DNA from 3 places in the Candidatus Clostridium radicumherbarum genome. Region 3 is predicted to be linked to each of the others. Evidence: riboswitches for the same ligand, from Rfam matches in the RefSeq annotation. Region 3 holds a riboswitch; each other region holds the start of a gene.
What was found. Region 3 has a riboswitch for cyclic di-GMP ahead of ACJDUH_RS01875 (3-oxoacyl-[acyl-carrier-protein] synthase III C-terminal domain-containing protein). Riboswitches for the same ligand answer to the same signal wherever they lie in the genome.

Region 1 (3,283 bases), 340 kb from region 3:
TATAGAGATTATTGTAACTGGGGGAGCCTTTAGAATAACTACAAGAGCTTTAGTTGGACCAATTTCAGAAGGGGTATTAAAGAATTTTAAAGTGGATAAGGCCTTTATTGGGGCAAATGGCATATCTATTAAAGAAGGTATTACTACTCCTAATCTTCTGGAAGCTCATATGAAAAGGGAAATGATGAAGGCAGCCGGCAAGGTTATATTAGCCGCTGACAGCTCCAAGTTTAATCAAGTAAGCTTTGCAGTAATAGGTCCAGTTACGGCCGTCGATTTAATAATTACAAATTCTGATTTAAATGAAAATGTTGTTAAGGAATATAAAGACATAGGAGTTGAAATTATTAAGAAAGGGAATGAAGAATTATGGTAATTACAGTTACTCTTAATCCTGCATTAGATAAGACTTTAACCATTGACAATTTTAATTTAGGCATAGTAAATAGAGCAGGAAGCATCAGATATGATATTGGGGGCAAAGGTATTAATGTTTCTAAGGTATTGAAAAATTTTAATATTGATTCGGTCTGCACAGGCTTTTTAGGCGGGGTTTGGGAGAATTATTTTCAGGATGAACTTAAGAAACGAAAAATTGACACAAGCTTTGTTCATATAGAAGGAAGTACAAGGACAAACACAAAGGTAGTGGATTCAATAAACAAGGTTTATACTGATATAAATGAGGCAGGCCCAGAAATAACTAATGAAGAATTAAACTGTTTTTTAGAAAAATTTGAAGCACTTTGTAGTAAAGGTGACATTGTGGTGCTTTCTGGGGGAGTAAGCGCTTCCATTCCTATAGACATTTATGGAAAACTAATAAAGCTTGCAAAAAAGAAGGGCGCTGTTACAGTACTTGATGCAGATGGAGAGCTTTTAAAGCATGGATTAAAGGAGAAACCTGATTTAATAAAACCAAATATCCATGAACTTCAAAAGTTAATGGACTTTCAAAAGGAAGATGAGGAAACAGTAATTAATGCAGCAAAGCAGCTTATTGAAACCGGGGTGAAAAAGGTGTTGGTATCCTTAGGGGAAAAAGGAGCCATTTATGTTACTAAAGCTGGTATAAATTCCTGTGAAGGCTTAAAGGTAAATGTAAAAAGCACTGTTGGAGCAGGAGATTCCATGGTAGCTGCCCTTGTTTACAGCTTAATAAACAGCTTAAGTGATGAAGAAACACTTGCCTTTGCCAATGCCTGCGGAGCGGCATCTGTTGAAACGGAAGGGACAGAGGCTTGTTCATTAGAGGAAGTAAATAAATTAGTACAAAAGGTTAAGATTAGGCATATATAGATTAATAATTGTATATTTAAGTAATATTTATAAGGACTTGTGAACTATTTTTTAGTGTAGTTTCACAAGTCCTTTTATTATAAGAAATGGAATTAAATAAAAAGTATTTATATTTTTACTAATTTATGTTAACATATAGTTAATGCTCTAAAAGTTGACAATTTATTCAATAATTTAACAAATTAACATAGAAAATGGCAAATTTATCGAAAGATAAAGACGCAAAGCTGCGGGTCTAAAGGAGAAATCCTATGACAGCCGGGCTGCCTAAATGGAACCTATTTTTCATTTCTAATATCACGTCTTTGCCTTTGTCTATGGAATTAATCAGGGGGTTATCATGAAAAAACAAAATCGAATAAGAGGTTTAAGTATCTTGCTTACTTTCTTATTCTTTCTCAATTCAAGCAGCACTGTATTTGCAGCTGCTGCAAACACCATAGCAAGCATTCCTGTAAAGGGTGAATACTATGGAAAGGACATAAATCAAAATACAGATAAGGTTAATGTATTGCCGCAGGACACTTCTAAAGCGGTGAAAGCTCTTAGAAAACCACAGGTAAACAAAGCACAAATAAAATCGAATTACAGTAAAGACAAGGAAAAGTTAGAAAAGAGAACAGAGAATAGTAAAACCTATAAGCTTGATGCAAACCATGACGTAACAGAGGTATATCTTGATAAAATACATTACAAAGATAAAAATGGGAACCTTCAAGATATAGATAATACTCTTGTAGGAAAAGGAAAAAGTAGTACAGAATACTATGAAAATAAAGCTAATGACTTTACGACTACCCTTCCTGCCTTAATGGATAAGGATAATGGGGTAACCATGAGCAAGGACGGATATTCCCTAACCCTATACCCTTATGAGGGCGACTTTAGTAAAAGTGCAGTAAATGAAAACGCTATACTTTTTAATGATGTATTTGAAGGTATAGACTATCAATATACAGTACAGAACACGAGTTTAAAGGAAGATATAATACTAAATCACTATGTGGATAAAAATGAATTTAAATATTATATATCAGCAAAAGGTTTGACATTAAAAGAAGAGTCAAATACAATAGCGGCTTATGCAAAGGATAATGACAAGCCTCTATTCATTATAAATGCACCTATAATGACAGATGCCGCAGGAAAAGTTAATACTGATCTTCAAATTCATCTAGATAAGAAGCTCTTCGGTAAAGACATTATTACTGTAACAGCAAATAAGGAATGGCTTCAAGATAAGGAAAGAGCTTATCCAGTAAAAGTGGATCCAGATATTGAAGCAATAACTAACATACAATCAACTCACGTTGAGGAATCCAACCCTAGTGAAAGATATTTTGGGAATGGCTTCTTATATGTAGGTAATGAAACTGGGGAATTGTCTAAAGTACCGGGTGGTTTGGGACATACCCAATCATATTTAAAATTTCCAGTGAATATAACTCAAGACAAGAAAATAGTTTCAGCTACTTTAACTTTATATAGATATACAACTGGAACAGATGCTGCAAGAAATATTCAGCTTTGCAGCTTGGACCAACCAGTGGATTTAGTTGGCATGAGCTGGAGCAATAGACCAATGGAATATACTAAGGTTGATACGCAGTCTGTTTCTGGTAATGCAACAAAAAGCAGTCCTCAACCAGTAGTTTGGAACATAACAAGCTTAGTGCAAAAATGGGCATTAGGTGCTCCAAATAATGGTGTAACTATTAAAACAGAAAATGATAACGATCCACCAGAAACTTTCTCTGGTGGTGTTAGTAATAACTGGTGCCAAGCTGCACCTTATGTTGAAATCACATCTGAATATAACAATCCTGTAGATACGCAGACTCCACTTGATTCTCCAAAAGTAAACCTAAGACCCTTGAGCAGGCATACAAGTGATGGTTTATTAGCTCTAGATGGAGTATTTGCAGACGGTATAGCAAAACCTGGCTCAGCAGTAACCTACAGCTTAGAAGATGAAAGTCAATCT
Region 2 (3,283 bases), on a different contig from region 3:
GTCTGTTGATTTATAGTATTTATGAGCAAAGGAATTTGCAATAATAACTGGAGGTGTATTATCTACTGTGTAAGTTACAGTTTTTTTAGTTTCATTACCTGCAGCATCCTTAGCTATTACACTTAATGTCCAATTTCCCTCTGAAGTTTGCAATTGGTCTGCTACTTGACTTACAACTCCAATATTATCTGTTGCAGTATAATAGCTTTTTCCATCAAGAAGCTCAATTAAACTCTTTGTAGTTAAGAAACTTCCATCTTTAATATTAAAGTTGACTTCAGGTGCGGTGTCATCGATAGTGTAAGTAATATCTTTTGTTTCCTCATTTCCTGCCAGGTCTTTAGCTGATACTGATACCGTATGTGTTCCTTCTGTTAAATTTAAAGACACTACAGTAACACTACTTAAATCTAAATGAGCATCTGTTGCAGTAAAGAAGCTATCCTTAATGTCTTTTAATGCACTTGATTTATAGAACCCTCCATTTACAAGCTCTTTATTAAATGTAATTACAGGTTTAGTATTGTCTACAGTATAGCTGCTAGCCTTTATAGTAATATTACCTGCTTTGTCTACAGCAGTTACAGTGGCTGAATGTGTACCATCTGTGCTCTTTTCCAAAGAAGAAGCCTCAACTTTAAGTAGATTGATATCATATGCTGTGTAGTAATCTCCCAGTGTATCTAAGGCTGCTTTATTGTAAAACTTATCAGAGTCCAGTTTGATAGTTACAGTTGGAGCAGTATCATCCACTGTATAGGAAGCAGATGCACTATTTGAGTTTCCTGCTAAATCTGACGCACTCACTGTGACACTGTGATTATCTTCTTCTAAATTAAGAGCAGGTGCATTCACAGAATTTTCGTCAAGATGTGCATCCTTAATATTAAAATATGGATTAAAACCCTTAAATGTAGAATTATAGAATCCATTATCATCAAAATTAAAGGATATAGATGGTGCAGTATTATCAATTGTATAATTAATATTCTTGGTTGTAGAATTACCAGCCTTATCTGTAGCGGTAATTGTAGCTGTATAATCCCCTTCTGTATAAGTTAAATCTGATGCAGATACTTGGCTAGGGTCAAGATTAGCATCTTGAACAGTATAGTATTTTCCTCCACCATTCTGAATTATACCTTTCAGAGTGTCTGCATTATAAATTCCTCCATCAACTATAGCAGTTGATATTGTTGGAGCAGTTTTATCAACTGTATATATAGCACTTGCACTGCCTATATTACCTGCGGCATCAGTTGATGTTACGGTAACTGTATGCGTACCTTCAGTAGTATCCCATCCAGTAATTTCCTCAGTGTGTTTATTTGCTTCATCAACACTATATATAGGTGAATTTGGTAATGTTGTTGCATTGTAGTAACCATTGTTTATTGGAGCTGAAATAGTTACTACTGGCGCTGTCGTATCTCCTGCTTGGACATTTACAGTAAAAATATCTACTATATTATTAACAATTTGAGCCTTACCACTATTGGGATTTGCATTAGTAATTATTACAGTAATTGGAATAACTACATTTCCAACAGGTACATCATTGTCCACAGTTACAGTGGCAGCCACAGTTTGCGTGGTATCAGTATTAGTATTAAATGTTAAAGCAGATGAAGGTACAGATGACGTAGGAGTACCTGATTTGGTAATGTGGTAGTTTGTATTCACCGTTACTGTTGATGATAAATTATAACCACTTGGGATTGACACTTTGATAGAAAAATTCACAGTTGCTCCTTGAGCAGCCTTAACAACATTACCACTCTGTTCAGAAGCAGCAAGTTCAATATTTGGTGGTGGTGGATTATCATTAGCAGCAAAGGTAGGTGTATATAAACTTGCGGTCATTGCCAAGGCTGTAAAAATTGAAATAAGTTTTTTCTTGTTCATAAAATTTTCTCCTCTTAAAATAATTTTGTTTTTTAAGAGGGGAGGTTACACTATTAGCTCCATGAGGCCCAAGTGTCCAGATACAGACCGCACTTCTCAGCTCCCCTAATTTAAGAAACTTCCTACACGAGCATTAGTTTCTTATCAGCAGTATTAGAGATAAAAGTCTAATATTATGCAAAATCACCTCCATCTTTGTAATATCATAGCTTGTATTTACATTCAGCTTGCTAAGCTATACAATATTAGAATCTCAAGATAAATTTATAATAATTTTCTACAAAGAAAGCAAACCTTTATCTAATTTGTTGATTTCTAATCTATAGTAGAGGCTCTAACTAGCCAAATAATATAAGTCAAGCTGTTTTAAATACAATTATACTGAATATTCCATTAATTCTCAATAATTGTAATAATATAAATTTCAACAATATATTTCAAATACGGACATCTAATTGTAAATATAGTTTAAAAACCTCATCTATTAGTAGTAAGACTCTCCATAACTACTAATAAATGAGGTTCCCCGTTTTATTTTTGAATTTTTGTATACCTTTTACGTGTTCCTACATTCACTTTATTTTCAAGTTTAAACTTAAATATTATTTTATTGTAGACATTGTATTAATGAATCTACAGCGGTGTTTGAAATCCCTCCACCAGTCCTTATTATAATATTACCATATCTTTTACCAATTACTGCTTTTTGACTCGTATCTAAATCATTGTCTGACAGTACTACTGGAGAAGTATTAATTGCTGCAATTGATCCTGCTGATAAAGCATCTATAAGCTCATATCCCTTTGCTATATAAGTCTTATCTATAACGCTTCCATAAAACTTATCTATAACTAATGAGTTTGTTTCAAATCTATTTTTTCCACCTAGTCTGTTATTTCTTATATCTCCGGAAACAATTACATCAATACTATTAAGTACATTATTAGATACTACTCCAGTGCCACCTATAATGTATGCATTCTCTATATTCTTTGAACTTAGCCAGCTATAAGTAGCTGTTGAAATATTGTCTTTTTCCACCAATATTATAGGCATATTATCTCTACCTGCAGCAGGTGCAATGGATAAAGCATCAGCTTCACCATAGCCATTGCTTATAACTATTTTGCTTACATTATAACAATTCTTGTCTATATATTTTGCAACCTCTAAAGATGTACTATATCTATCACTTCCACTGATTCTTTCAACAGTTAATCCTAAAGCTTGAATCTCAAATTTTACATTATCACTAACTACACCAGTTCCCCCTACTATAATAGCTTTCTTAGCTTTTAATCTCTTTATCTCATTTATAGTTGAATCCGTAAGAGAGTTTGTTTCTGTCAGTAGCAGTGGAGCATTCTTGTATTTAGC
Region 3 (3,283 bases):
AAAATGCCAAAAGAAACAAGACTTATATCTACAACTCTTATAAGCAGTTCTCTAACTAGTACTTGTTTATCAGGAAGTACTAATGGATTTAATGTAAAGAGGACTATTTGACATATAATGCTTGTTATTATTGATACTATATTCATCTTTGTGTCTAAGAACATAGCACCAAGAATTACAAAGTAAAAAACACTTATCCATAGTTCCTTTGAAGGTACTAAAAATGTGAGATACATATAGTTAACATAAGAAATCAGTAATATAACTGCCTTTATCATAATCAATTTCTTATTCCAATTCTTCTCATCCTTTATGGCAGCTTTATACATAACAAAAAAGGTGAGCAGCTCAACTAAAATCAATCCTACCAGTATTAAAATAGGAGTCCATTTCATTTCGCTATATAAGCCAATTAATTTCATAACTGAAAATAGTCCACCCGCTAAGCAAGCACTTATTGAGTAGATAATCAAAACAAACTTAAGTGTTCTCTTCTGATAATCAACTATTATATTTACAGGAATATTCATAGGCTTTCTCCTTAGTTTTTCTAACTTTTTTATTTTTACCATTTATATAATAATGCTGCCATAGTGTAACCACCGGCCACTGAGCAGAATATAGAAATATCATCCTTGTTAAATTCTTCTCTCTTTAATCTATCATCCAAAGCCATAATTGGACTTGCGCAACCTGTATAACCATACTTATTCCCAATAAAGATTGCTTGGTCATTTGAAGCTCCCAATTTTTCCATAGTTAATTCTACATCAAATTTAGAAAACTGAGACATGAAGTAATGTGTTACATCTGATTCGGAGTACCCATATTCTTTTAGCAATCCAATTATTAGTTCAGACCACTTTTCTGAAAGGAAGCCAAAATCAAAAGGATTCCACTCCATCTTCTTATCCTCTGGATCTATATCGTTATTAGCTATGTTAGATAGACCGCATGCAGGAAACCTAATAGTTTCATTATATGTATCATCAGTATACATTCTGGATCCTAAAAATCCTCTTTCTTCTTCCTCTTCTTTTACCACTAATACTACAGCAGCTGCTCCATCTGAAATACACCCATAAACAACTAAATCATCTTCCTTGGCAAAAGGACTTATGTGCATCGATCCTACTACAAGAATTCTCTTGTACTTCTTGTCAGTTTTTAAATATTTTGTTGCTATGTCTATACCTGTAATCATTCCTATGCAGTCATTATTTATATCAAATACATTTGTTACTTTATCAGCTTGCAGCATATTCTTTAATATTAGTGCACAGCATGGAGTCAGGAATTCTGGAGTATCTGAAACTGAAATAATTGCGTCGATATCCTTTGCTTCTAGCTTCGCATTTTTGATAGCCTTCTTTGCAGCTTCACCGGCCATTGTAATGCTTGTCTCATTTTCATCCGCTAGAGTTCTTTTCTCTCTCCCAACCTTCTCCATTAAGCCAATTGCATATTCTTCCATGCCGTATTTTTTAAAGTGATTAACATAATAGTCGTTACCAACTATTTTTCTAGGATGGTAGCTCCCTATTCCTTCAATGTATACATTTTTAAACATTATTAATCGCCTCCAAATTTTACTCTTTGTTCCTGTTTGCAGATTTTGTATCCTTAGATACTTTAAAGGATGTAAACTTCTTGTCTACGATGTTGCTATAGACTCACCTCCATCTTTATATAAAATCCGCCGAGTATTTTATGGAAGCACAAAAAAGGCTCAAAAAATACCAAAGAAGACTTGATTATGCGTCGCCTTTGGCATTCTATATTTCATACTTCGGCAACCTGGCAATCATAGGATTATACATCCCTTAGACCCATAGCTTTGCGTCCCTGCCTTTCGACAAGTTTGCTATTATCGGCACGCTATTTCTTCAATACAATACATATTATAACACAATTTTCCATGAAATCAAAATAATTATTAAATAACTTTAAACCAGTAATATAGTTTCTTAAAATAACGTCACTGGTGCTTCTATGTTGAAGAACTGGAAGATACTCTTCAAGTCCATTTGTAAGGCTTCCATCACTTTTTTCCTCACCGACATCTATGGTTTTAAATTCATTTTGAAGACGATATAGATTAAAGGTATATAGCATAACTCCTATGCCATATACCTTTAACCGACAATTATCTTGTTTATCACTTAGTTCCGGTAGCCTTGCTGTCTATTAATTTCTTTACTTCCTCAGGGGTTATCCCGCTTGCATTGATTACAGGAACCTTTGTAGAAGTGTCACTGTAACCCATCATATCAGAATTTATATCTGATACAACAATTGCGTCTAGATTTTGAATCTTGCTTACATTGTTCTCCATACCTTCGCTTAGCATTTGTACTTGATAGCCTTGACTACTTAAATAATCTGCTATCATAGACAACCCTATTTCTACGCCTATTTTTTTCATATGTAATCACCTCAAGCTTATTTTATCCTCAAGATGTTATCATATGCATAGAACTTTCTCAGAAAATTTTATTAATAGCACCTTCATTACATCATTTAGCTTGCGTTCTCCTAATCCCTCGTTAGCTATTGATATTACAAGCTTTATGTCATAGTAAGTATTCCATTAAATCACAATAACTAATAAGTTACTGTCCCATCTGCAAATGCAACCCACTCTTCTTTTCCTGTCTCAGTATTTATATACAGCTTTCTGGGATTTGCCTTTTTTGTATCTACCATTTCTTCATAATAATGAACAAGTACATACTCACCTGTAAACATAGACTTTATAAAATAAGTGTCTTTATATTTAAATAACTCCTTATTAATATCATCTGCAGCTAAATTCTTCAGAGCTTCCTCTGGGTTATACTTCTCGTCAGCTTTCAATGGCCTATCCCCTGCTATGGGAATATTCCCCCTTAATATCAGAGTTGAATAATTGTATATAGTATTGCTTCTAGCATCAAGCATAACATTATATTGAATAAAAATATTATATCCTTTGAAGGTAGGCTGAAGCTTAAAACAGTATACTTTCGCATCTGAATTAGATTGAAAATTAACATTTACACCAAGGTATTCAACATTAACGTCAAATCCCTCTCCTAGATTTCTTAAGGTTAGGTCCCTTATTTTTTTCTTGGCTTTATCTACTTCGATTAAATCTCCCTTTAAAGTTGGTGTGCCACCCCTTATTGCTAACACTTCACCTGTCACTGCATCTATCTCACCAAGATAGGAAACCTCATCCATGCCAAGCATTCTAAAACTATAAATAAGATCTGGCAGTTTTGTTAAGCTTATATCCTTAGCC

Region 1: linked by a shared signal. The riboswitch ahead of ACJDUH_RS00310 (peptidoglycan-binding protein) and the one ahead of ACJDUH_RS01875 (3-oxoacyl-[acyl-carrier-protein] synthase III C-terminal domain-containing protein) in region 3 are both predicted to bind cyclic di-GMP.
Region 2: linked by a shared signal. The riboswitch ahead of ACJDUH_RS18335 (Ig-like domain-containing protein) and the one ahead of ACJDUH_RS01875 (3-oxoacyl-[acyl-carrier-protein] synthase III C-terminal domain-containing protein) in region 3 are both predicted to bind cyclic di-GMP.

The regions. Positions count from the first base shown of each region.
Region 1 is NZ_JBJHZY010000001.1:39,410-42,692, forward strand. It holds gene ACJDUH_RS00300 (DeoR/GlpR family DNA-binding transcription regulator) at 1-376, shown strand, start outside; gene pfkB (1-phosphofructokinase) at 370-1,299, shown strand; cyclic di-GMP riboswitch class I at 1,486-1,570, shown strand; gene ACJDUH_RS00310 (peptidoglycan-binding protein) at 1,640-3,283, shown strand, end outside.
Region 2 is NZ_JBJHZY010000005.1:150,675-153,957, forward strand. It holds gene ACJDUH_RS18335 (Ig-like domain-containing protein) at 1-1,905, opposite strand, end outside; cyclic di-GMP riboswitch class II at 1,936-2,019, opposite strand; gene ACJDUH_RS18340 (leucine-rich repeat protein) at 2,513-3,283, opposite strand, start outside.
Region 3 is NZ_JBJHZY010000001.1:383,394-386,676, reverse strand. It holds gene ACJDUH_RS01880 (methyl-accepting chemotaxis protein) at 1-572, opposite strand, end outside; gene ACJDUH_RS01875 (3-oxoacyl-[acyl-carrier-protein] synthase III C-terminal domain-containing protein) at 566-1,570, opposite strand; cyclic di-GMP riboswitch class I at 1,789-1,876, opposite strand; gene ACJDUH_RS01870 (hypothetical protein) at 1,879-2,115, opposite strand; gene ACJDUH_RS01865 (YkuS family protein) at 2,159-2,425, opposite strand; gene ACJDUH_RS01860 (zf-HC2 domain-containing protein) at 2,605-3,283, opposite strand, start outside.